Regions from separate parts of the Salinispirillum marinum genome, predicted to be linked through region 2. Evidence: predicted binding sites of a transcription regulator. Region 2 holds the regulator's gene; each other region holds the start of a gene.
The links. Region 2 encodes LexA, which represses DNA repair genes until DNA is damaged. Its sites were predicted from a motif close to TACTGTNTANNTANACAGTA; they were not measured.

Region 1: recN (DNA repair protein RecN) is a predicted target of LexA. The motif match lies at 5,877-5,896, and genes of this name have one in related genera.
Region 3: dinB (DNA polymerase IV) is a predicted target of LexA. The motif match lies at 5,795-5,814, and genes of this name have one in related genera.

What each region holds. Positions count from the first base shown of each region.
Region 1 is NZ_JBHSAL010000001.1:270,570-277,737, forward strand. Features, by position in the region: gene ACFOSD_RS01400 (circularly permuted type 2 ATP-grasp protein) at 1-965, shown strand, start outside; gene ACFOSD_RS01405 (transglutaminase family protein) at 965-1,846, shown strand; gene ACFOSD_RS01410 (cytochrome b5 domain-containing protein) at 1,870-3,030, opposite strand; gene ACFOSD_RS01415 (ferredoxin reductase family protein) at 3,027-4,334, opposite strand; gene ACFOSD_RS01420 (4a-hydroxytetrahydrobiopterin dehydratase) at 4,466-4,810, opposite strand; gene phhA (phenylalanine 4-monooxygenase) at 4,826-5,629, opposite strand; gene recN (DNA repair protein RecN) at 5,925-7,168, shown strand, end outside.
Region 2 is NZ_JBHSAL010000002.1:108,843-116,010, forward strand. Features, by position in the region: gene ACFOSD_RS07650 (class I SAM-dependent methyltransferase) at 1-364, shown strand, start outside; gene rnhA (ribonuclease HI) at 364-795, shown strand; gene dnaQ (DNA polymerase III subunit epsilon) at 812-1,516, shown strand; gene lexA (transcriptional repressor LexA) at 1,556-2,200, opposite strand; gene ACFOSD_RS07670 (hypothetical protein) at 2,346-3,185, shown strand; gene ACFOSD_RS07675 (3-deoxy-7-phosphoheptulonate synthase) at 3,376-4,446, opposite strand; gene ACFOSD_RS07680 (hypothetical protein) at 4,797-5,267, shown strand; gene cysB (HTH-type transcriptional regulator CysB) at 5,346-6,320, shown strand; gene ACFOSD_RS07690 (phosphoadenylyl-sulfate reductase) at 6,510-7,168, opposite strand, start outside.
Region 3 is NZ_JBHSAL010000002.1:445,749-452,916, forward strand. Features, by position in the region: gene gorA (glutathione-disulfide reductase) at 115-1,455, shown strand; gene glpX (class II fructose-bisphosphatase) at 1,553-2,560, shown strand; gene speA (biosynthetic arginine decarboxylase) at 2,724-4,625, opposite strand; gene dinB (DNA polymerase IV) at 4,726-5,781, opposite strand; gene htpG (molecular chaperone HtpG) at 5,963-7,168, shown strand, end outside.

The sequences.
Region 1 (7,168 bases), on a different contig from region 2:
TGCGTGAATCGTTAACCCACTTGCTGGAATATGGTCAACGCAACTTAGCTGAATCCGTCATTTCCGACCTTTTCGTTGCCTTGCGAATCAACCTTCAGGACGTGCATAACCTGCAAAGTATGGAAAGCCGAAAAAGCCCAAAAGCGATGGTCGGCAAAACCAATCCGCAGTTTTTATTGATGCGCAAGCAGTTGCTTGCTTTGTTGAGTGAAGAAGCACCCGACAATTTGCCGTGGTTGTTCTCCTTATTGTTGCGTAACGGTCGTGCGGCACGCGCCCACCTCGGTGACGACGCGTGGCGTACTCTAAACACCTTGCGGCAAAAGCTGGAAGAACAAACACGTAGCCCCGGTGCGACCAGTGCACGGCGCAGCCTCGAAGAAGTGATCACTTACTTGGCGGCATTTTTTGGCCTGTGCAACGAAACCATGCCACACCATTACGGCTGGCGTTTTATGGACATCGGACGGTTTATTGATCGCTTGCAATCCACGTTAGATCTGCTGCGCTTGGCGCTGGTGTCTTCCACCCGCCCCGGCATACCGCTCTGGGAGGTCGTATTGGCCAGTACCGATAACCTCACCGCCTATCGGCGACGCTATCGGTCTCAGCTGTATCCTATTGCCATTCTGGACTTGTTGTTATTCGATGAGACTAACCCACGGTCCGTTGGCTATATGCTCAAGCGATTGGGACGGCAAATTGAACGTTTGCCCAATCAGACCGGCACACCCTTTCGCAGCCGTGAAGCGCGACTGGTCATTGAGGCGACCAGCCGATTGCATTTGGTAGCACCGGAGAGCCTGAGTGAGCTCGATCACTCAGAGGAAGCGCTCGCCGTACTGGCACAACTGCTAACCGACTTAATGGAGCCCATTTCCGCCTTGTCCGACGCCATATCACACAGCCATTTCAGCCATGCCGAAACCCCCCGGCAACTGGTAAACGTGCAGGGGGGAGTGTAATGCGCTATCGCCTTCGCCACACCACACGCTACGAGTATTCCAGCGCCGTAACCCTAAGCCACAATGAAGCGCGCCTCAAAGTGCGTGAATTACCCTGGCAACATGGCGAACACGCCGCTTTTGATATCGAACCCACCGCAACCCGTCTACATGAGCGGCATGATTTCTTTGGCAATCATGTGTTGTATTTTGCGATTCAAGATGTTCACGACGCCATGGCCGTCACCGCCACCAGCGAAGTAGTAACCGATGCGACGCAACTCCCGCAGTTCAATTATACGCAGAGCTGGGAACACGCGGTGCAGCAACTGCGCAGCACTGCACTGCAACACAGTCCGGATACCTATGAAGCACGCCTCTTTACCATGAACTCCAATTATATAAAACGTAGCAGGGACTTGGCGGCATTTGCGCGGCGCTCCTTTACCCCACATCGGCCACTGACCGAAGCACTATTGGATCTGAACGCCCGTATATTCCACGAATTTACCTACGACCCCGAATTCAGTTCCTTAGCTACGCCCATCACCGAAGTGATGGCAAGTAAGCGGGGGGTCTGTCAGGATTTTGCCCACCTCGCCATTGGTGCCCTGCGCTCCATCGGTCTCGCCGCTCGTTACGTTAGCGGGTACCTAGAAACCGACCCACCACCGGGACAAACCAAGCTGATCGGCGCAGACGCTAGCCATGCTTGGCTTTCGGTCTGGATACCCGACGCCGGGTGGATGGACATTGATCCCACCAACGGCGGGGTGCTAACAGAACGTTACTTAACGCTCGGCTGGGGGCGCGACTATGCCGATGTACCACCGCTCAAAGGGGTTATGAGCGGTGGTGGTAATCACAGCCTGCATGTAGAAGTGGACGTACTTCCGATCTAAAGATCGGCAAATCTCATCCAGATCTAGCGTGCATCCTGTAACAATTGTTCTGCCAAATTCTTTACATTGTTGTAGGAACTGGTCGCACCGGAATAGGCGTCGAGCTGTTCGGCATCGCCGGTCTTCACTAACTGTTGAATATAGCCCGGGTAGGCCGATAACTGCGATATGCCCGCAGCGGCCCGCCAGCGCCCAGCGTAGCCGTAGTCACGGAGTTTGCTATTGGTGACCGCACCTTCAGCATTGCGCTGGACTTCATCATAGTGAGCGCTCACCACATAACCGCCGTTTATCGTTATCTCTAACATCCCGATCCAGCCACGGCTATCTGGCTGGGTTTCCGCATAGTACGAACCATCCCGGTATCCACCCCGTGCCCCCCCCTCTTGCACAAGGTGACCGGCAGCGCTTGCTTCTGCTAAGGCAGCAGAGACTACCGTTTGAAATACCGTATGCGCCGATGTTGCGCCGGTGAACACATCCACTTGGTCCACATCACCCGTGCTCAGCAAGCCAGCAATATAACCGGGATAAGCCGATAACTGCGACACTCCGGAGGCATTGCGCCACCGCGCGGCATAGCCATAATCACGCGCTTTGCTTTGGGTAATGGCGCCGTCTTCGTTGCGTTGCACTTCATCGTAATGCACGCCCACAATTTGGCCACCGTACACGGTGATTTCGACAACACCAAACCATCCACGTCCGTCCGGCTCCCCTTCGGCGTAGTAGGTCCCGTCCTGATAGCGCACGGCACCGCCAACACTGACCGGCACCCTCGGAGCGGCAGACACCAAATTCGGTTCGGGCAAGGCCACAACCGTTGCACCCTCCAACACACCTACCTGCATGCTGGCCAGCATACGAGCAGCACCCGCACTGTGGCTATGTCCGGCAGCATCACCTGAGAAAGCCTCAGAGGCGGGCTTGCCACACCAAGCAACGAGTTCTTCTAGCGTACTGGGGTGGTTAGGTATGTAAGCCGTGATGTCGTAAACGCGGCCACCAATTTCTTTCCAGCAGCTTTCCGCCGTGCTGTGCTGCGACAGCTCGTCTAGGGTGATAACACGCGCTGACGTTGCGGCTGTTGCCTGTCCGCTCGAACTGCCCAACGAATGCACTAAGAACAACGTAGCTATGCTGGCGACAAAAGCAATAAATAGGGAATAGGCTATCTTGTTCATAAGAAATCAAACGCCTCACTGTGAATGCGTGTAACTGGTACACCGGCGGCAACCAACACACTTTTTAAATGGCTAACCATCGCTGGCGGGCCACACATATAGATCTCTCGCTCGGTAAAGTCGGCGCAGTGTTGGCGCAAAAAGGCCGCAGTGAGAGGCCCCTCTTGCCGATAGTAATGCGGCGTTACCGCTAAACCCGCAACCTTTGCACCTAATTCTACCAACTCATTCAGGTAGTAGGCGCGTTGCTGATCGTTCGCTAAATAAAACAAATGGGCGTCTATTTCACCTTGGCGATATTGGGCATCGCGTGCGCCACTAACAAAGGGCGTTATGCCTATACCGCCCGCTAACCATAGCTGACTGCGTTGCGGTTCTATGCGCTCATAGAAGTCACCGTAGGGGCCTTCAACCATGACGTCTGAACCCACCGCTAACGTCTGAATGGCTGTACTGGCGTCACCCAAGGCTTTGATGCCCACACGCAGATATTCGTCGTTGGGGGCGGAAGAAATGGTATAAGGATGCTCTTCATTGCGCCCTGCCGTTAAGGCGGGATCTAACGGTGTGAAGTACATAAACTGCCCGGCTTCATAAGCCATGGCTTTGCCTTTGGGCCGTAGGCTGATTTCCACCACACCATGCACCAAAGTCTCGACTTTCACCACTTCGTAGCGGTAGCGCCCGAGATTGGGCGATAGCACTTTGCGCCACACAATAGCGCCAATGGCACCCACTGCCATAAACCACCAAACCACGGTTTCCGCAGCGATGGGAATGGCATGCAGTAAGGCGAATATAACGGCCAGAGCAGAGAACAAATGCAGCGCTTTCCAGCGTTGATAATGCAAGCGGCCGAAAAAACGGAACGTAGGCCCGAGGAAAATGACCATACACAGTAAAGCGAGCCAACCCGACCAAATAGCCCACTCGGCAAGTGGCGGAAATACTCGCGCAATAGCGGCTTCAATGGAGAACGGTAACTGTGCATACGCCAGCAGCGCGACATGGAACAAAACCAATACGAAACCGGCAAAACCAAAGAAGCGGTGCACCACCCACAGCCGTGCCAAACCGCCGAACCAGCGGTCATAATGCGGTAAGCGCACACTCATCATGGCGGCCAGCAGCATCATCGCTAAACCAAGAATACCCGTCAAACGTCCTGTTAATGTTAACCAGCCAATAGCATTGGGTGCAAAACCGGACAACACACGCGGCAAGGCAACCACAACGGGCAGCAGGAGAAATAGCAGCAGTAAGATATCGCCCGGCTTAAACCGAGCCCGAATCCAAGCAGACATTCAATGGCCTCATCAACCAGTATGTCTAGCTAGATTGGCATGACGCAAAAAAGAGAACAAGCATAGCCATTGGATATCGGCCGGAGTATTGACGGAGATCAAGGCCGCAAAAGCACGGCCCCATCATTACCTTAGGACAACAACATATCGGTTTTCGCGGCACAAATGAAATCGTTACGATGTAAACCGTTGATCGCATGCGTCCACCAAGTAACGGTCACTTTTCCCCACTCTGTTAGGATGCCGGGATGATGCCCTTCTTCCTCGGCCAAAGCGCCTACCTTGTTGGTGAACTCCAACGCCAGGCGAAAATTACGGAAGGTGAATTCCCGCTGCAGTTGCATCACGCCATCTTGCACAACAGGCGTCCAGTCGGGAATTTGTTTGATCAATTCAGCCAGCTCGGCATCACTGACTTGTGGAGCATCGGCGCGGCAGGCTTCGCAAGCTTGTGCATGTAATGTTTCCGTGGTCATGTCTATTCTCCTAACTTAACTGGCTTGCGCCGTGCTTTTGGGTGGAAAGGTTGGGGCGAACAGGCCGCGCCGTTTGGCCTCTGCGACCTGCGCCATGATATCAGTTTGCGCGACGTCAAAGAGGTCATCAATACTGCTCAATAGATAGTAGATAGGCTGCATGATGTCGATACGGTACGGCGTCCGCAGCACATCCAACACATTAAACGGCCGCTTCTCCGGCGTGGTGCTGTATGCATATTGTGTTTCTCCCGGTGAAGACAGAATGCCACCACCATAGATACGCTGGCCATCCGGCGTATTCAACAGCCCGAACTCCACAGTAAACCAATACAATCTGGCCAGAAACACTCGATCCTCCTTACTCGCCGCCAACCCCAGCTTGCCATAGGTATGCGTGAACTCGGCAAACGAAGGATGAGTCAACATGGCACAGTGGCCAAAGATCTCATGAAAAATATCGGGCTCTTGCAGGTAGTCAAACTCATCACGCGAACGAATAAAGGTTGCTACCGGAAACTGCTTATCCGCCAACAACGCAAAAAACTTATCAAAGTTAATCAATGCCGGGACTTCGGCGCAGCGCCAGCCCGTTGTGGCCTGCAAAACCGCATTGACTTCCGCCAACTGGGGAATGCGGTCTGACGGTAAGTTCAGTCGCTGCAAGCCGGCTAAATACTCCGCGCAGGCTTTACCGTCAATACAGGTCAATTGGCGCGCCATCAAGGCAGCCCAGTTTTCGTTTTCTTCATGACTCCAGGCGATTCGGCCATCGGGGCCGGACGATCTGGAGAGGTACTTCGTTGTTTTTGTAGTCATACCTATTCCCATCGAAACGTTGTGTCGGTGATCGAACAGGATTCGTACTCTATATCAGTGTAGTCGTTAGGTCGTGCTGTTGGAAAACGGTCAATCAAGCAGCAACCTGTAAAATGTAATCTTTTATTTACTAACGTATCATTTACGCACTTCTTCTAGGTAATCGCTTTTTTGTAACTTAATGTGAACTAATGCGGGCTAAAATAGCGCCAAAATCAACGCAGGGTGCACTTTACTTTGGCATTAATACTGTATATTTTACCAGTATTATTGCTGGGTACGACGGGGACATCTTATGCTTTGCCATCTTCACATACGTAATTTCATCATCGCCGGCGACATTGAATTGGATGTACAGCAAGGGCTTACCGTTCTCTCTGGTGAAACCGGCGCGGGAAAATCGATCATACTCGATGCTCTATTCTTGTTGGCCGGAGGCCGTGCCGATTCCAGCCAAGTACGACATGGCGAAGAAAAGGCGGAATTGTCTGCGACCTTCCTCGTCACAGAACACTCCCCGTCCGGGCGCTGGCTACACGACCAAGAGCTCTGGCAAGATGGCGAATGCATAGTGCGCCGGGTGATTACTGCCGATGGTCGCTCGCGGGCATTTATTAATGCCACGGCTGTACCCGTTACCAAGCTGAAAGAATTTGGCGACCTCGTTCTGCATATCCATGCACAACATGAGCATCAACGTCTGATGCGCTCCGAGGAGCACATTGGCATTCTGGATCGTTTCGCACAAACGCATGCCGAGGTAAAAAATGTGCGCCAGCTTTATCGGGAATGGAAGACCATAGAGCGGCGGGTACAAGAGCTTCAGGCGTCGGCCGATAAAGACAACGCTGAACATCAATTAATGACCTATCAGTTGGAAGAACTTAGAGCGCTGGGTTTAAGCGACGACGAGCTGGAAGAATTGGAGCAAGAGCATCAAGCCTTGAGCCATGCTGAAGAGATGTTGCTGTCCGCCAGCCAAGTGTCTGCACGGCTGAACTCGGAAGACAGCGACGCCGACGTTCTCAGCGAGCTTCGCCAAGCCATTCATCAATTGGAACCGCAAGCGAATCTTCACCCTGCATTAACGGGGGCATTAAGCCTATTAAATGAAGCGCACATTGCCTTACAAGAAGCGGCAACGGACTTACAGCGTTTTGCGAGTGATTTTGAGTGGGACCCCGAGCGCTTTAGTACACTGGATGCACGCCTCAGCAGTGTGTACGATATCGCGCGCAAACATCAGTGCCGCCCCGAAGCGTTACCCGCCCTACAACGTGAATTGGAAGCAAAAGCAGAACATTTTGCCGCGCACAGCGAAGAACTCGATGCATTGTTGGAACAGCTTACGGTGGCCCAAGACCATTATGAAACAGCAGCACAGGCTCTTTCTACCCTCCGCCAAGCGCGCGCGCCTGAGCTGGCAGAGGCACTGGCCCTGCAACTGCATAAATTAAACATGCCACATGCCACCTTGATGTGCCATGTCGCGGCCCATCCCGAGCGGCCCAGTGCTAACGGCATAGATGACGTTGAGTT
Region 2 (7,168 bases):
CATGGGGTTTAATCCGTTCGGCTTTTGGGGGGTATCCCGCATTTTCCGACGGCATCGACCCATGCCCTGGGCGGGGCAATTTATCAGTGCCAACCGGGTGGCTGATTGGTGTCGGTTGCTCGATTGCGAGCCTTTAAACACGCAGTACTACTACCACTGGCCACCCATGACACAGGCATCCTGGAAGCGTAGAGTTCGGTTTCTCAATGCGCTGATACGGAATGTCCTACCCATCGCGGGTGCGGGTTATTTGTTGGTGGTGCGGAAAAATCAGTTAGAAATGTTACATGATCATCGCTGGTCACCAGCACTGTTTATGAAGGATAAAGTTATGACAAAACGACGCGGTCAGGTAACCCAATAATGGACGTTGTGCTCTATACCGATGGAGCCTGCAAAGGCAATCCAGGGCCCGGCGGTTGGGGAGCCTATTTGCAATACGGTGCGCATGAAAAATTGCTGCACGGCGGGGAAGCTCAAACCACCAATAATCGAATGGAACTGCGCGCCGCCATTGAAGGGCTAGCCGTGCTGAAGCGGGCCAGTAAAGTAAAACTGTACACCGACTCATCGTATGTAAAAAACGGTATCGAGAGTTGGCTGGCCGGCTGGAAGAAAAACGGTTGGCGTACGTCGGCGAAGAAACCTGTCAAAAATGAAGATTTATGGCGTCAACTGGATGCTCTGGTGCAGCAACACGATGTGCAGTGGTTTTGGGTGAAGGGTCATGCCGGGAATCCGGGTAATGAAAAAGCTGACGCGTTGGCGAATATGGGTGCGCAAGAATATATCTAACGGGGATTATTGAACCATGCGACAAATTGTACTGGATACGGAAACCACAGGCTTGGACCCGTCACAAGGGCACCGCGTTATCGAAATAGGCTGCGTAGAACTGGTGGGTCGAAAACATACCGGGCGACATTTTCATTGTTACATCAACCCCGAACGTGACGTGCCTGCGGATGCCATTGCCATACACGGTATTACCAATGAGTTTTTGCAGGACAAACCACGATTTGCCAGCATTGTTGATGAGTTTTTGGAATTTGTGTCGGGCGCCGAGTTGGTGATCCATAACGCACCTTTCGATATGGGATTTCTGAACCATGAATTGCGTTTGTTAAAATCTTCAGCAGCGCCTTTGCAGAAGTCCTGTTCAGTGCTGGATACACTCTATTTGGCGCGGCAAAAACACCCCGGCCAGAAGAATAATCTTGATGCACTATGTAAGCGCTACGGCATCGATAATGGCCACCGGACACTGCATGGGGCGTTATTGGACGCTGAAATTCTGGCGGACGTGTATTTGTTCATGACCGGCGGTCAAACCACTCTTGAACTGGCGGCCGAGCATCACGGGGATGCACAGCAAACGGCCAGTTCAGCAATGTTGAAGGCGTCCGTCAATCAAGAAGACTTACGGGTGGTAACGGCTAGTGCGGCTGAACTGGCCGAGCACGAAAGGATCTTATCGCTTATCGACAAGAAATCCGCAGGTGCTCTCTGGCGTTGATGCGGAAAGAACACATCCCTAATAACGTGTTGCCTTCTATCAATGCAGTTGGCGTCGAATGACGCCCACGTACTTGCCTTCAATGGCGAAAACGTCTTCGTCGGTTACGATTATGTCGTCAAACGCTTCGTTTTCTGCCACCAAACGGATGCATTGTTGTTCTCGAAAATATCGCTTCAAGGTCACATCTTCATTGATCCGCGCCACAATGATATCGCCATCCCTCACTTGAGCCGTTTTCGCGACTGCCACCAAATCATCGTCAAATACGCCAATATCTTTCATGCTCATGCCATTTACCCGCAGTAAGAAATCGGCACGGGGAGAAAAGAAGTCAGGTGCTACCGGGCAGTATTCATCAATATGTTCTGCGGCGAGGGTAGGGCTGCCCGCCGCTACACGGCCAATCACGGGCAGGCCAGCATGCGCAGGATCCATGGCTGTGGTGTTGCTGATTGACTCGTCATTTTCGAGTGCGGGTAAACGCAAACCACGTGATGCGCCGGGAATCATTTCAATGGCGCCTTTACGAGCCAGAGCTTTTAAATGCTCTTCTGCTGCATTCGCTGACTTAAAGCCGAGTTCACGCGCGATTTCCGCGCGCGTCGGTGGCATACTGTGCGCGTCCATATATGAGCGAATGAAGTCGAGTACTTGTTGCTGCCGTGCGGTAAGTTTTATCATGTTATCGACCTGTTTATTTATCCATATCTGTTTGCATATACAGTATAGTGTTGATCGAAATGATGTCAACGTTCAATCGGTTGTCTCTACGTTATAGCCTGGATGTTTTTTCAAGCAGTGAAGGTGAAGGAGTGAGTTCCCCGCAATGAAAAGCAGTTCTGATTTATTTCCGGTGACTTTGCTCACTGCGGAGCTTAAGCCGCAGTGGAATGAGGATACCTATCTGTTAAAGCCCAATAATTCGGGCGATCCAACCGTGTCTTTTGCGTTAACACGGTTCAGTGTTGACCCAACAAAAAAAGGCAAGCCGATTCTTTGGTTGCCTCCCTTCTTACATGGTCGTGGTGAATGGTTAGCCTATGCTGAACTTTGGGTAAAGACCCTATTAAACGCAGGCTATGATCTATGGTTCCTTGAATGGCGGGGCCATGGCGCCAGTGTGTTTAACGAGCAATGGTCAAGTAACCGTTTGCATTTGCTGGCGTGGTGCGATGTGCCAGCGGCATTGGATTTCATTGTTGAGCAAAGTGATTCGCCGGTGAAGATTGTCGCCGAGTCTTCCGCCGCGCAAGTCTGGGTGAAAGCCATGGCGTATGAAAAAACATTACCGATTGTCGGTTCACTTTTATGGTATCCCGCGCTCGGACGCCTAAGCTGCGCGACTTACGTCACGCGCATGAACTGGGAAAGCCATGCCTTGGAATCAACGCGTGGCGGGGTGAAGCATCGAACCGGGCATGAAAGCTTGAATCGTCATCTCTTTGATGAACTGATGTTGGGGCAGCGTGCCTTATTGGGTCGTTGGCAGTCCGGCGTGTTTCCCGGTCGTTTGCGGGTTATTGAAGATCCGGCGTTAGAAAAGCCGTTGACCAAGTGGATGTCCAGCTTGGGTGATGCTGAGTATCAAACCAAAGCCGACTACTATCCACCCGGTAAGGTGTCTCCGGCGCTGTGGGCCAATTGGTTGGATGAGCTGGATCCGTAGGTATGTCAGGCAGTAGGTGTACCTAGGGGTGTGTCTCCGGCGCTCCACGGCAGGCCGGGAGTGACCGAGAAAAATGCTTAAGCATTTTTCTCGCCCTGTGGGCGCCTAAGGGCGGTGTCAAATGCTGGCGCATTTGATCGCGCCTTGAGGCATACCCCTAGGTACACCTACTGCCTAGAACAGGAAGAATCTAGGCCATGCGCTTCGGCAATACATCCTTCAACTTGGCATGCATTTTCCGAATGCTGTCTTCCGTTGCGTCCCAGCCAATGCAACCATCGGTCACCGACACGCCATACTGCATCTCCGCACGGTTGGACGACAACTTCTGGCTGCCAAAATTGATGTTGCTTTCAATCATCAAGCCAATGATGGATTGGTTGCCTTCTAGAATCTGGTTGGCGACATTCTCGGCTACCAGTGTCTGAAGCGCGGGGTCTTTATTCGAGTTGGCGTGTGAACAATCCACCATGATGTTGGGTAGTAGCCCGGAGGCGCGCATTTCCTGTTCGCACAGTGAAACGCTCACTGAATCGTAGTTCGGTTTGCCACTACCACCGCGGAGTACAACGTGTCCGTGCGGGTTGCCTTTCGTATGAATGATGGCGACCTGACCTTCGCCATCAATACCGAGGAAGCGGTGTGGTTTGCTCACTGACATCAGCGCATTAATAGCGACTTGTAAACCGCCATCAGTGCCATTTTTAAAACCCACTGCGGACGACAAGCCGCTGGCCATCTCGCGGTGGGTTTGCGATTCGGTGGTACGTGCGCCGATGGCCGCCCAGGAGATCAAATCCTGCATGTACTGTGGCGAAATAGGGTCAAGCGCTTCGGTCGCGGTTGGCACACCCATTTCGGCGATGTCAGACAGCAATTGGCGACCTATGGCGAGTCCATCTTCAATTTTGAAGGTGTCGTTCAGGTAGGGGTCATTGATCAAACCCTTCCAGCCCACGGTTGTCCGTGGTTTTTCAAAATACACCCGCATCACCAGCAACAGGGTGTCAGAGACTTCTTCGGCCAGCTTCTTGAAGCGCTGGGCGTAGTCTTTGGCCGCATCAATATCGTGGATAGAGCAAGGGCCTACCACGAGAAATATACGATGGTCTTCGCGCTTCAAAATGTTGTTGATGGCGACTCGACCGGCATTGATGGTATTTGCCGCAGCATCGGTCAAGGGGATGCGACGCTTAAGTTCGGCCGGCGTTATGAGAACTTCCTGCGACTCAACATTGAGGTTTTCGGTAATAACGGTCATCTTGCTTCCAATAGTTATTCGCACCAGTTGGATCAGGCTGAATATAATTCAGTGCACACATTTCAATCGCTGGGCTTTTTTAATGACTGGCGAAATCGACACGTTTGCCGACTTGCCTGTTGCTCTCTTGAGCGGCCATTTTATCATCATCGTTCAATGCCTCACAGGGTATGGTCTGGCTATTTCATTGGAATATGCTAAATTCTGTCTATCGATTGGATAGTGAAAAAATAGATCAATTTTCTAACAGTGAACGGAAAAATCGATAGAGGTAGAAATTCAGACAAAGTTGCCTTTGCGGAACTTGACGGTTGTTTCAATACATCGGTATTGATGGAGTCCATAGCAGTATGTCAAAAGCTAAAGCCAATAACGCCCGACGCGACTTGTTGTTTTTGATCGGCGCCTTCATCGCTGTGATTATTGCTGCCGTGGCGTTGACCCTGTTTTTCCGTTCCATTGCGCTGTCGCAATCGACCGGGAAAGGTAATTTTGTGACCGACATGCTGGGCATTAGCCCGCCACCACAGGTATCGCCCAATATCATTCCCATGCAGGATGCCTTTGTGGTCTGCCGAGCCCGTGTGATGTCAGATGCGGGAAGTCAACTGATGAATACGCGCTTTGATACGCGTTCATCGCGCTTCGATGCAGACCGAAATGAATACGTGATCTTCATGGACGTGTTCATGCGCCCCACGGATCGCAGCGGTGTACCGCTGGAATTGTGGAGCCGTTGCAACATTTCGGCCGTAACGCTGGAAATTACCGAGTTTCGCCTGAACAGCGACCAAGGCTTCTTTGGTTTGTTTGGAATTTAGGCGAGTCCTACAAAAGCGGTTGACCTCTGTATGCTGAAAAAGCATATTTAACTCTGTTTTTATAACAGGGCTTGGTTCATGAAGTTGCAGCAACTGCGGTACATTTGGGAAGTTGCCCACCACGATCTAAACGTGTCGGCAACGGCCCAGGTGCTCTATACCTCGCAGCCGGGTATTTCGAAGCAAATTCGCCTGTTGGAAGATGAGCTGGGTGTGGAGATCTTCGCGCGCAGCGGTAAACATCTCACCCGCGTCACGCCGGCCGGAGTAGCCATTCTGCAGGTGGTGGGCGAAGTGCTAAAAAAAGTGGAAAGCATCAAGCAGGTTGCTCAGGAATTCAGTGATGAAAGCAAGGGCAGTTTGTCCATTGCGACCACCCACACCCAAGCACGCTATGCACTGCCGCACGTTATCGAAGGGTTTATTAAGCGGTTTCCCGACGTTTCCCTGCATATGCAGCAGGGTACGCCGATGCAAATTGCCGAAATGGCGTCGAACGGTACAGCGGATTTCGCGATCGCCACTGAAGCCATGGAGCACTTCCACGACCTGATCATGTTGCCCTGTTACCGCTGGAACCGGAGCATCATCGTACCGAAAAAACACCCGTTAGCGACCAAGCCTCAACTCACCTTAGAGGACATTGCCGCATTTCCGTTGGTGACCTATGTGTTCGGTTTTACCGGACGTTCCAAGCTCGACGAGGCCTTCAGCAGCCGCGGCTTGGAAACCAAAACCGTGTTCACCGCCGCCGATGCGGATGTCATCAAGACCTATGTTCGTCTGGGCTTGGGGGTGGGTATTGTCGCCAGTATGGCCATGGACGACGAGCAAGACAGCGACTTGGTCACCCTGGACGCCAGTCATTTGTTTGAAGCCAGTGTCACCAAAGTCGGGTTGCGCAAAGGGGTGTTTTTACGCGGCTACATGTACAAATTCATCGAAGCCTTTGCCCCGCACCTGACCAAAAACCTCATTGATCAGGCTATGGCTTGCAGCACAAAGGCCGATGTCGATGAACTGTTTAAGCACGTGTCCTTGCCGACCTTCTGACGCTGCTGGTAGTAGGTGAATATTCAGAAAATATTTTTAACACCGACAGATTGAGAAAAAGTCATTGTTCGTAAAACCACTAAGGCGAAAATCTGGCTAGGCAAAAATGGCTGAGGAAGCGCAGCTTACTAACTGTAAGTGAGCATTTTGAAACCATTTTTAACACCGACAGATTGAGAAAAAGTGGTTTTACGCTTGATGCAAGCCGCACTCTTTCTGCGTCGCCTCCTCCCACCACCACCGCCCCTCACGCTCGTGCTGTCCTGGCAGTACGGGGCGGGTGCAGGGCTCACACCCAATGCTGACAAAGCCGCGCTCATGTAATGGATTGAAGGGCACATCAAACATTCGAATGTATTCCCAGACCTGTGCAGAAGTCCAATTCGCCAGCGGGTTGAACTTTACCAAGGGCTTATCCGGGCGCCCGAAAACACCGTCCAGCTCGACGGTCGCCACCGCCGAACGAGTACTCGGGCTTTGGTCTTTACGTTGACCCGTTATCCACGCATCCACGGTGGGGAGTTTTCGCTTGAGACTGTCTACTTTGCGAATTCCGCAGCATTCTTTGTGGTCGTCATCGTAAAAGCTGAATAAACCTTTGGCTTGGACAAAAGGCTCCAGCTTGGCCTGATCGGGGCTTAAGATCTCTAAATCTAATGCGTAGTGTTTGCGCACCTGATCAATAAAACGGTAGGTGTCGGCGTGCAAACGGCCTGTATCCAAGGTAAATACCTGCACCTGTTTGCTGACTTTCTTTGCTAAGTCAATTAACACGACGTCTTCGGCACCACTGAAAGAGATGGCGATACTGTCAAACTGCTCGTGCGCAAAGCGTAAAATGTCTTTGG
Region 3 (7,168 bases), 340 kb from region 2:
TGTCTACCTACAACGACTTGAGAACCGGCAGCAACATTTGATTCCTCAGGTCATCACGGAACTCTGATACTATTTCTCCATCTTAAGAACATTATTTTGAGTGGGGAGTTGTTGATGGACTTTGATCTTTTTGTCATAGGGGCCGGTTCCGGTGGCGTCCGTGCCGCTCGAATGAGTGCGCAGCTCGGTGCCCGCGTCGCGGTTGCCGAGGTCAGTGATTTAGGTGGCACCTGTGTCAATGTGGGTTGCGTACCGAAAAAGTTGTTTGTGTACGCGGCTCAGTTTGCACAGGGTTTTGTGGACGCTCGTGAATTCGGCTATGACAGCGCCGTACCGGAGTTCGACTGGGTGCGCTTACGCGACAACAAAGACAAAGAGATTGCTCGTTTAAACGGGATCTATGGCGACTTGTTGACCAATGCGGGTGTGCAGCTCATTCGTGGCCGGGCCGAAATGGTTGGCCAGCATGAAGTGAGGGTGAACGGGCACACATACAGCGCGGAAAAAATTCTTATTGCCACCGGTGGATGGCCCTTTGTACCCGACATTCCCGGTCGGGAACATATCATCACCAGCAACGAAGTGTTTCATTTGACGACCTGGCCGAAACGGGCTGTGGTTATCGGAGGAGGGTACATTGGGGTTGAATTTGCCGGCATTTTCAACGCGACGGGCGTGCAAACGACACTGGTGCATCGTGGTGATCAACTGTTGCGAGGGTTCGATGATGACATTCGGCAGTTCGCCTATGAGCAATATCAGGTCTCAGGTATTGACGTTCAGTTGAACGCCGATGTAGCCCGTGTTGAACCGAATGCCGCGGGTTATCGGGTAACCCTCACCAACGGACAGACCCTGGAAACGGATCTGGTGTTAGGCTGTACGGGCAGAAAACCCAATGTGAACGGCTTGGGATTGGCTGCGGTTGGCGTACATCTGAATGAAAAAGGTGGAATAGCGGTAGACGCACAGTACGCGACCAGTGTGCCGAACATCTACGCCATTGGGGATGTTACCGGCGGTATTGCTTTAACCCCGGTCGCTTTAGCGGAAGGCATGTTCTTGGCCCACGAATGGTTCGGCCAAGGCGGTCGCCCGGTACGGTACGATGCTATACCCACTGCGGTATTCTCCCAGCCCAATATAGCAACCGTTGGGCTCACCGAAGAGCAAGCGCGCAAGTCCCATAACGTTGAGATTTACCGATCCAGTTTCCGACCGATGCAAAATACTCTGTCGGGCAATCCCGTGCGTGCCATGATGAAACTCGTGGTGTGTCGGGATACCCAGCGCATTCTCGGTGCTCATATGGTCGGGCCCGATGCCGGTGAAATCATGCAAGGCATCGGCATTGCCTATGCCATGGGTGCTACCAAGGCCGATTTTGATCAGACCATTGGTATTCACCCAACCGCGGCAGAAGAGTTTGTCACCATGCGAACGCCTGTGTCCTAAATGCTGTCCGTGCCTGTCGGTCCACAGGCACATTGGCCCAAACGTGTGTGCGTGGTAGAATCGCCGCCTTTTTCGACCATGGCATGGAATACTGGATATGAAACGCGACCTCGCATTGCAATTTTCACGGGTCACCGAAGCGGCCGCCTTGGCAGGCCATAAATGGCTGGGGCGTGGCGATAAAAATGCTGCCGACCAAGCGGCGGTCAGCGTCATGCGGAGCTTGCTCAATAAAAGTGAAATAGACGGTGAAATTGTCATTGGCGAAGGCGAGATCGACGAAGCCCCCATGCTTTACATTGGTGAAAAAGTCGGCCTCGGTGGTGAGCCGGTCGACATCGCCGTAGACCCCATTGAAGGCACCCGGATGACGGCCATGGGGCAATCCAATGCTATTGCCGTGTTAGCGGCTGGTGAACGAGGCTGTTTTCTGAAAGCACCCGATATGTACATGGAAAAGCTGGTGGTAGGACCGAACGCCCGCGGAGCTATCGATATCGATTTGCCTTTGGCTGAGAACGTAAAAAACGTCGCGCAAGCATTGGGCAAAAGCCTCAAAGACATGACTGTGGTGACGCTCGCCAAACCGCGTCACGACAAAATGATTCGCTTATTACAAAGCATGGGTGTGCGGGTGTTTGCGTTACCGGATGGTGATGTTGCTGCTTCGATTCTTACCAGCGTACCGGAAAGTCAGGTCGATATGATGTATTGCATCGGTGGCGCACCAGAGGGTGTGATTTCCGCTGCGGTTATTCGGGCGTTAGGTGGCGACATGCATGGTCGCCTCGTGTTGCGGAAAGATGCCAAAGGTGAATCGCCCGAAAACATAGCGGCCAGCGAATGGGAAGCACAACGTTGTGTCGAGATGGGTGTAGAGCATGGTGTTAAGCTGACGTTGCAAGATATGGTGCGGTCGGACAACCTGGTATTCTCGGCAACAGGCATCACCAAGGGAGATTTGCTGGATGGGGTAACCCGTGATGGTATTCTGGCCACCACAGAAACATTACTCATTCGCGGTAAATCGCGCACAGTAAGACGAATCAAGAGTACGCATTATTTAGATCGAAAGGATGATGAAGTGAGACAGCTTATTCAGTAAAACGTCATTGGACTCAATCTGGCGGTGTTACAAATGGTTTCAAAATGCTCACTTACTTTAGAGTAAGCTCCGCTTCCTCAAACATTTTTGCCTAGCCAGCTTATCGCCACTGAGTTTTTAGCTCATCGGTTATTCTGGAAAAAGGGGGTTTCCCCCCTAATTATTAGCCTTCTGGCTGGTCAAGATAGGTGGTATCCGCCAATCCATTGCTCAACCATAACATGAATTCATCGTGTTCTTTCGCCGTTAAATCTGAACGTTTTACTTGAGCTTCCAGTGCTAACATCAGGATTTGCGGGTCAAAGTTCACGTATTGCAATACTTTGCTGACGGTATCGCCACGCTGCCAATGCGACAATACAGCTTCACCTTCTTCAAAGATGACGTTCACCGCATCGGTATCACCGAACAGGTTATGCAAATCACCTAGAATTTCCTGATATGCGCCCACCAGGAAGAAGCCAAGCAACGAATTTGAGACTTCCATCGGCGGATAAGGCAGGGTGGTTTCAATACCTTCGCCATCCACATAGTGGTCAATACGACCATCAGAATCACAGGTTATGTCACGAATCACGCCACGTCGGGTCGGCTCCTGATCCAAATCACGCAGCGGGATGATTGGGAAAATTTGTTTGATTCCCCAGGCATCCGGCATGGACTGGAACAATGAGAAGTTAGCGAAGACTTTATCGGCCATCTGCTCATTCAGCTCATCAATGATCAGCCGTTGTGTTTGCTTGGCCGGGTTCAACGTCTTCATCAAATGAAAGGCGGTGGCGCGCATGATTTGTTCACACGCCGAACGTTCGGTGAGGCTTAACTGGCCATGAGTAAAGGCTTGGTTAATGTCCTGCGTGAAGGTCACCAGATCATGATGCACTTCGATCAGGCTGCGTTCACGAGCCAAGGCATCGCGGTAGTTATCCCAGATACTGAGCAACAATGGATGGCTGTCTTCTTCCGGCTCCGCTAATTCATGCACGGCATTGCGTTCAATACCAATCACATTGGTCATCAACACCGCGTGGTGGGCTGTAACCGCTCGCCCGGATTCACTGAAAATGTCTGGCTGGGGTAGGTCATTCAAAACCGCTGCTTCACGGAACGCATGCACGACTTTTTTGGCGTATTCGTCGGTCGAATAGTTCATCGAGCAGACATTGCGTGAGGCCGTGCCTTCGTAATCAACACCTAGGCCACCACCCACGTCTACCACGTCGATGGGCATGCCTAAGCCACGCAGTTCGGTGTAGAAACGTGCAGCTTCGCGCAACCCGACCTGAATGTCTTGAATATTGGCGATTTGGCTTCCCAAGTGGAAATGCAGCAACTGAAAGGCATTCACTTGATTGCGGCTTTGCAGAATCTCGATAGTGCGCAAGATCTCACTCGCCGACAGGCCAAATTTTGACTTGTAGCCCCCCGTATCTTGCCAATTGCCTTTACCAACCGTCGACAATCGTGCCCGTACGCCAATGCGTGGCGCAACGCCCAGCTCTTCTGCGATGTTCAAAACATCAATTAGCTCACTGGACTTTTCTAAGACGATATAAACACGGTGGCCTAATCGCTCACCGACCAAGGCCAGGCGAATGTAATCTTTGTCTTTATAGCCGTTGCAGACAATGGTTGACTTGCCGGGTTCAGACACCGCCAAAACCGCCAGCAACTCGGGTTTACTGCCGGCTTCAAGACCAATGCGACCGTTCAATACACGCTTTTGACCCGCGACAATTTCTTCCACCACTTGGCGTTGCTGATTCACCTTGATCGGGTAAATCGGCATAAATTGACCCGCGTACTCTTCATATTCGATGGCACGTTGAAAACTGCTCACCAAATTAGCGACCCGGTGGTGCAAAATGTGAGGGAATCTAACCAGCACAGGCAGTTCAAGGCCTTTCTCCTGCACCAATTCTAAGATCTTAGCAAAGCTGACCGATGCATTTGTATCCGGATCACGGACGGTAACGTCGCCGTTCTCGGCCACATCGAAGTAGCCCGCACCCCAACGATTAAAATTGTACAAAGCCACACTGTCTTGAGCGGTCCAATTGGTCACCGGCGTCCTCCTATGATTAAGTCGCGCAGTCTAAGGCTAGTTGTTGTGCATGCCAACAGCAAGCAGGGTGGAAAAAATGCTGGTCGAACGGGTTTATGCGTTAAAACTGAAAGGACAGTTGCGGATGGCTCATGTCCTGCAGCCCGATCTGTATGCCCACCAGCCGAACGGGTTTGCCATTTCCGCGCTGCCAAGCCTCAGCCAGCAAGCTCGTGATATCGTCACGGGTGACCTGTCGGCAGGCTTTTTCTGCCGTGGTGAGAATAAAGTCATTAAATTTTAGCTTCACGCCAATTGACTTCACCGCCTTCAATTGCCGGCTTGATGATAAGCGATCATGTAGGCGAGGCCAGAGTTCAAGCGCTTTATGCAGGCACTCCTCGGCACTGATCAAGTCTTCGCTGAGTGTTCTTTCCACGCCCACCGACTTTCGTTCACGCGATGTGTTTACCGGACGATGATCAACGCCTCGAACACGCTGCAATAAACTTTCCGCCAAAGAACCACAGTGTTTTACCACCAAATGCAAAGGCGCTTCACGCACATCGTCACATTGAAACCAGCCCAAGGCGGCAAGGCGCTCGGCAGTTTTTTGCCCAATACCTGGGATACGACTCAAGGGCAGATTCTGCACGAAGGCGTCGACCTGATCGGGGCGAACCACGCACAATCCATTCGGCTTGTTTTCGTCGCTGGCAATTTTGGCCAGAAACTTGTTGGGTGCCACGCCCGCCGAAGCGGTTAAACCGGTTTCTTCGAAGATGGTTTGCCGCAGGTGTTCGGCCATGCGCGTGGCGCTCCCTTGAAATAATGCCGAATCGGTCACGTCTAAATAGGCTTCATCCATCGACAACGGCTCTATGAGATCGGTGTAGCGCATCATAATAGTGCGAATCTGTTCACTGGCTTGCCGGTATTTTTCCATCTGACCGGGGATCAGCGTCAGGTGTGGGCAGAGCTTTAGCGCTTGGCCCGTGGGCATCGCCGAGCGCACGCCATAGGCACGGGCTGGGTAATTGCAGGTGGCGATAACCCCTCGATTGACGCGTCCACCAATGGCGATCGGAATGTCTCGCAGTCTAGGGTTATCACGCATTTCCACTGCAGCAAAAAAACAATCCATGTCGACGTGAATGATTTTGCGATGAGCCTGCATATCATGCACCAAATACTGTATGAATAACCAGTATTCTAGCCATCCAATCCAGCCTGTAAAGCATTACATCATTAAAAGACGCTTGAAATCGCCTCGGCAGACCCCATTGAAGAACGTCAGTCAGATGATTGATCGGGCGAATCCGGCCCACCTTATTACCCAACGGAGGATGAAACACACCATGTCTCAGGCGACCACTGAAAAACGCGAATTTCAGACAGAAGTCAAACAACTGCTCCACCTCATGGTGCATTCGCTGTACAGCAACAAAGAAATCTTCTTACGTGAATTGATTTCTAATGCATCCGACGCGTCGGATAAATTGTCGTTTTTGGCCTTAAATGATGATGGCCTTTACGAAGGGGACGGCGAACTCAACATTCGCATCGACTTCGATAAAAAGAAAAAGACGCTGACGCTGATCGACAAAGGCATCGGTATGTCCAAGGATGAGGTGGTGTCTAATCTGGGGACAATCGCCAAGTCGGGCACCGCTGAGTTTTTGAAAAACATGAGCGGCGACCAAAAGAAAGACGCCCGCCTGATTGGGCAATTCGGCGTTGGTTTCTACAGTGCCTTCATCGTGGCCGACCGCGTTGAAGTCTTTACCCGTAAAGCCGGCACGCCGGTAGAGCAGGGTGTTTATTGGAGCAGTGAAGGCGCTGGCGAATTTGATCTGGGCGATATTGAGCGCCCAACGCGCGGCACTGAGATTGTTCTGCACCTGAAAAAAGGTGAAGAAGAGTTTTTGGACGAATGGCGGCTGAAGAACTTGGTGCGCAAATACAGTGACCACATTTCCATTCCCGTGATGATGGAAGTGGAAGACCATTCCGCCAAGTACGACGATGAAGGCAAAGAGAAAGAAAACCATAAGCCGGTGTTCAAGTTAGAACAAATCAACTCGGCAACCGCGTTGTGGACCCGTAATAAGTCCGACATCAAAGACGAAGAATACCAAGAATTCTACAAGCACATTTCACACGACTTTGCTGATGCCATGACGTGGTCACATAATCGGGTGGAAGGTAAGCTGGATTATACCTCGCTGTTGTTTTTGCCCGCCAAAGCGCCGTTTGATATGTGGAACCGGGACCAGCAGCGCGGTTTAAAGCTGTATGTGCAGCGCGTGTTCATCATGGACGATGCCGAGCAGTTTTTGCCCACCTACTTGCGCTTCATTAAAGGTGTGGTGGACAGCAATGACTTGTCGCTTAACGTTTCTCGCGAAATTCTGCAAAGCAACAAAACCGTCGATGCATTGAAAACCGCGCTGACCAAGCGGGTTTTGGACATGCTGGAAAAAATGGCCAAGAAAAAGCCTGAGGATTACCAAAAGTTCTGGGATGAATTCGGCCAGGTGTTGAAAGAAGGCCCGGCGGAGGAC